DNA from 2 places in the Streptococcus sp. CM6 genome. Region 2 is predicted to be linked to the other one. Evidence: predicted binding sites of a transcription regulator. Region 2 holds the regulator's gene; the other holds the start of a gene.
What was found. The regulator CtsR, encoded in region 2, represses protease genes until heat stress. The targets are predictions, from matches to a motif close to TTGGTCAAAAAAGGTCAAANA.
Positions count from the first base shown of each region.

Region 1: HMPREF1516_RS04820 (ATP-dependent Clp protease proteolytic subunit) is a predicted target of CtsR. The motif match lies at 1,637-1,657, and genes of this name have one in related genera.

Region 1 covers NZ_JATS01000018.1:50,545-53,006, forward strand. The annotation lists gene HMPREF1516_RS04810 (ABC transporter substrate-binding protein) at 1-543, opposite strand, end outside; gene HMPREF1516_RS04815 (YlbG family protein) at 631-900, opposite strand; gene HMPREF1516_RS04820 (ATP-dependent Clp protease proteolytic subunit) at 980-1,570, opposite strand; gene upp (uracil phosphoribosyltransferase) at 1,745-2,374, opposite strand.
Region 2 covers NZ_JATS01000009.1:106,118-108,579, forward strand. The annotation lists gene HMPREF1516_RS02880 (ATP-dependent Clp protease ATP-binding subunit) at 1-1,050, opposite strand, end outside; gene HMPREF1516_RS02885 (CtsR family transcriptional regulator) at 1,052-1,510, opposite strand; gene HMPREF1516_RS02890 (ABC transporter ATP-binding protein) at 1,629-2,357, opposite strand; gene HMPREF1516_RS02895 (ABC transporter substrate-binding protein) at 2,357-2,462, opposite strand, start outside.

The DNA.
Region 1 (2,462 bases), on a different contig from region 2:
AAGAACAACCTTCTTAGCATTCAATTTGTTTGTCACATAGTTTGAAATAATCTTCCCTTGGAAGCTATCTTGGAATGTTCCGATAAATAGGTAATCTTGACCTTTGGTCAATCCATCTTGAGTCGCACTTGGTGAAATCAATGGAACCCCTGCTTGAGTAGCGTTGGCTACAGCTGCAGCAGTTGCACCAGATGTCGCAGGTCCTACAATAGCTGTAACTTTTGATTGGGTCACTAGGTTCGTTGTAACAGAGGCAGCCTCAGCAGTTTCAGATTTGTTATCTTTATCCACAACTTCGATTTGTTTTCCATCGATACCACCTGCAGCATTGATTTCATCAACAGCAAGTTGAGCACCTTTTTGTTCAGAAGTACCATAGGCAGCTACAGCACCTGTTTCTTCAAAGTTAAAACCGATTTTGATAGTCTTTTCGTCTACTGGGTTACCAGTTGTATTTGACGCTCCTGACTTGACCTCTCCACAAGCAGCGAGAAGAGCTACGCTAGCAAGAGCCACAAAAGATAGGGCAAATTTTTTCTTCATTTTTAATCTCCTTATAGTTGTTTCAAAAATAGTATGTTAAGAATATACCGAATTATCAGAAAATTGTCAACCTTTTTATTCACTTTTTTAAATGATAACGTTTTCTTCATTTCGATAGAGATTCCCAACAAAGGGAGTTTCTAACTCTTGAATGTGACACCGCCTAATTTTCTTGATAAATCTTTCCTTACCTAATCTCTCTACTAAGTCATCTAACTCCTCAGTTGGAACATAGAGTTGCAAGTAGCGATGCTTCTTAGAATGGTAACAGATGTCACCGTATTCCTGAAGTTTCTTTGCATCCCGATTATAGTAAAGATAGATGATTAATCCTGATCGATTGACCTTTTCAAACATGATAAATCCTCTTTCTAAGAAATCTTCTCCTAATTATATCAAAAAAAGCAAACCCCGTCGAGTTTGCTTTTTAGGTTGGTTAGCTCAAAGAATTGTTGACCATGATTTCATCAATAAAACCATACTCAAGTGTTTCTTGGGCACTCATCCAGTAATCACGTTCTGCGTCTACATGAATTTGCTCGACTGATTTACCAGAGTTATCTGCAAGGATTTGCTCCAAAGTCTTACGAGTTTTAAGCAAGTGCTCTGCAGCGATTGCCATATCTGTTTGTTGGGTACCACCACCTGTACCACCCATTGGTTGGTGAATCATATACTCTGCATTTGGAAGCATGAAACGTTTGCCTTTTGCTCCACTTGATGCAATGATAGTCCCCATTGAGGCTGCCATCCCCATCACGATGGTTTGGACATCTGCCTTGATAAAGTTCATAGTATCAACGATTGCCAAACCAGCTGAAACAGAGCCTCCAGGTGTGTTGACATAAAGGTAAATATCTTTTGTACTGTCTTGGGCATCCAAGAAGAGCAATTGGGCAATAACGGAATTGGCCATGTTGTCTTCAACTGGTCCAGTCAACATGATGATACGATCTTTTAGTAGACGTGAGTAAATATCATATGAACGTTCTCCACGGCTTGTTTGTTCAATAACTACAGGAATCATTCATTTCTCCTTTTAATGTTGAATTTTCTTAGTCATACGACTTCAATACAGAACTATTATATCTTTTTGGTCAAAAAAGGTCAATTTTTTGCTCTATTCTCTAAACAGAAACAAAAACTCAACCTCCTTTCAAGTCAAAAACAAACTTCTAGTTTCAATATTTACTTTGGGATTTTATTTAGTACCGAACAAGCGGTCTCCAGCATCTCCAAGACCTGGAACGATATAACCGTGTTCGTTCAAGCGTTCATCCAAAGCCGCAGTAAAGATTTCTACATCTGGGTGTGCTTCTTGAAGGGCTTTTACACCTTCTGGAGCAGATACCAGGCAGACAAACTTGATATTGGATGCGCCACGTTTTTTAAGTGAATCTACAGCCAAGATTGCTGAGCCACCTGTTGCCAACATTGGATCAACGACAAAGATTTGACGTTGGTCAATATCCTCAGGCAATTTCACCAAGTATTCAACTGGTTGAAGGGTTTCTTCATCACGGTACATACCGATGTGTCCAACTTTTGCTGCTGGAACCAGATTCAAGAGACCATCTACCATCCCGATACCTGCACGCAAAATTGGGACAATCGCCAATTTTTTACCAGCCAATTGTTTTTGAACGGTCTTTGTGATAGGTGTTTCAATTTCAACGTCTTCAAGTGGAAGATCACGAAGTACTTCATATCCCATCAACATTGCAATCTCATCTACTAGCTCACGAAAAGCTTTTGTAGAAGTGTCTGTACGACGCAAGATTGACAATTTGTGTTGAATGAGTGGATGATTAATGACTTCAATTTTTCCCATTTTCTGAGTTCCTTCTTTCAATTTATTCTTCTTATTATATCAAAAAACGGTTTAAAAAGCTTTCTAAACCATTTATTTTTATTAATTT
Region 2 (2,462 bases):
GTGTTTTTGGTATTCTTCCTGAGTGGTTGCACCAACCGTTCTCAAAGTTCCTCGAGCCAAGGCTGGCTTCAAGATATTGGCTGCATCCAGAGTCGAATCAATACCGCTACCAGAACCCATGATGGTGTGGAGTTCATCGATAAAGAGGATTACTTTGCCATCCTCCTCGATATCCTTGATGATGTTGTTCATACGCTCTTCAAAGTCACCACGGAAACGTGTCCCTGCAACGACATTCATCAAATCAAGCTCCAAAACGCGCATCTTAGCCATTTCAGCTGGTACATTCCCACTAGCAATACGCTGAGCAAGTCCAAGTGCTAAAGCTGTTTTCCCGACACCCGCATCTCCAACCAAGACAGGATTGTTCTTGGTCTTCCGACTCAAAATCTGAATCATACGTGAGATTTCCTTGTCTCGACCGATAACTGGCTCTAACTTGCCAGAACGCGCTTGCTCCGTCAGGTCATGCGTGTAGTCCTCTAGACCACCACTTTGAGCTTGAGGCATGCCCATCATATTGGCCATGGAATTTTGCTTGTCAGTTACTGTGCGATGACGTTGACGCAAAGCCTTGAGATCTTCTCTTGTCCATCCTGCACGCTCTTCTAGATTGCGACGAAGAGCAGCAATTCTAACCTGATCTTTCTGGTCTTCATAAGAAAAGCCTGCTCTCTCCAAGATGCGAGTCGCCAAGGCATTGCCATCATGCAAGATTGCATAGAGGACATGCTCTGTCCCTAGTACCTTTGCGTGGACCACTGAGGCCACATACTCTGCTTCTGCAAAGAGAACCTCCAAACGATGGGAAAAGGGCAATTCCGTAAAGGTTTCGTCTTGACTATAGTCCGTTTCAGTCAGTTCCAACGCAACCTCTTCTAAACGGTCCATTTCATAAGGATAATCGTTTAAAGTCGCACCTGCCACACTGTAACTGTGATTGGACATGGCAATCAACAAATGCCAAGACTCTAGATATCGAGCTCCAAAATGGCCCGCAACCATGTAGGCACTTTCGATACATTCATTCAATGCTTTTGAATAGTTCATCTTACTTCTCTTTTCTATCTACCTCTTGTAATAGCTGTCGGAGCATATTGGCACGGACAACTGAGGATTCTTCCCCTAGGACACGATCTGTTGCTACTGAAGTCAGCAAGGTCATTTCCTGCTTGGTCATCAAGTCCTGCTCCACCAAAAGCTGGAGAATATCCTCATAAATCTCCTGACTAACTCGCTCACCAATCGAATAAAGCAAATCGCGGAGCATCTCATGATGACTGGAAAATTCAATCCGCCCTATGCGAATGTAGCCTCCACCACCACGCTTGCTCTCAACCAAGTAACCTCTACTTTCCGTAAAGCGTGTCTTGATGACGTAGTTAATCTGACTTGGCACAACCTGGAAGGTATCAGCTAACTGGCTCCGTTGCAATTCCACGATACCAGACTGGTCTAAAATCGCCTTGATATAGGCTTCGATATGATCTGATGTATTTTTAAATCTCATAGTAAATCAAACTCCTTCTTTGAACCTTGACCATCTTTGACTATTATACCGAAATTTTTGATTTTTTTAAAGAAAAAGGGCGCTGGTAAAGGATAATCTTCACCAACTCCCTATTTTTCTACTTATCTAGGCCTAATTCTGCTAATATTTGCCGTTTGTAGGCAATCTTTTGAACTTCCTTGTCCTCACCTTCAGACCACTCTAGTTTAATTTCTGAAACAATCTGCCCGGGGCGGTTTTTCAAGATATAGATGCGGTCGCTGAGATTGAGGGCCTCTTCGATACTATGCGTGATGATCAAGGTCGTCAGCTGCAACTGCCTGTGAATCTCAAGATACCAAGCATGGAGTTCCATCTTGGTCATCTCATCCAAGGCGCTAAAGGCCTCATCCAAGAGAAAGAGCTTGTGCCCAAAAAGGTAGGTACGAAGTAAGGCCACACGCTGACGCATCCCACCGCTAAGTTCATGAGGATACTTATCCCGTACAGCTGTCAGCTGGAAGGTCGCAAGGATTTCATCTGCTTGGGCAATGGCCTCCGCCTTATCCACCTTTTGAATCAAGAGGGGCAGTATGATATTGCCAAGCACCGTCTTGTGCTCCAAAAGGAGATCCTTTTGTAACATATAACTCACGCGCCCCTTGGGATTTTCTTCGCCATCAAGGACAATTCGCCCAGACTGGACTTCTAAAATCCCAGCGATTAGGTTAAAGAGGGTGGTCTTTCCAACACCACTTGGACCTAGGATAGAAACCACTTCACCTGAAGTCACCTGCAGGTTGATGTCCTCTAAAATCTTTTCATTGTCGTAGGCATAGCTTACCTGTTCTAGTCTAATTTCTGTCATTATTTTACAAATTCGTTAGTGAAGCCTTTGTCAGTCAAGTCTTCTTTAAGGATGCCATTTTCTTTATCCCATTTGTAGAAGGCATTCCAACGGTTTGCGTCAAAT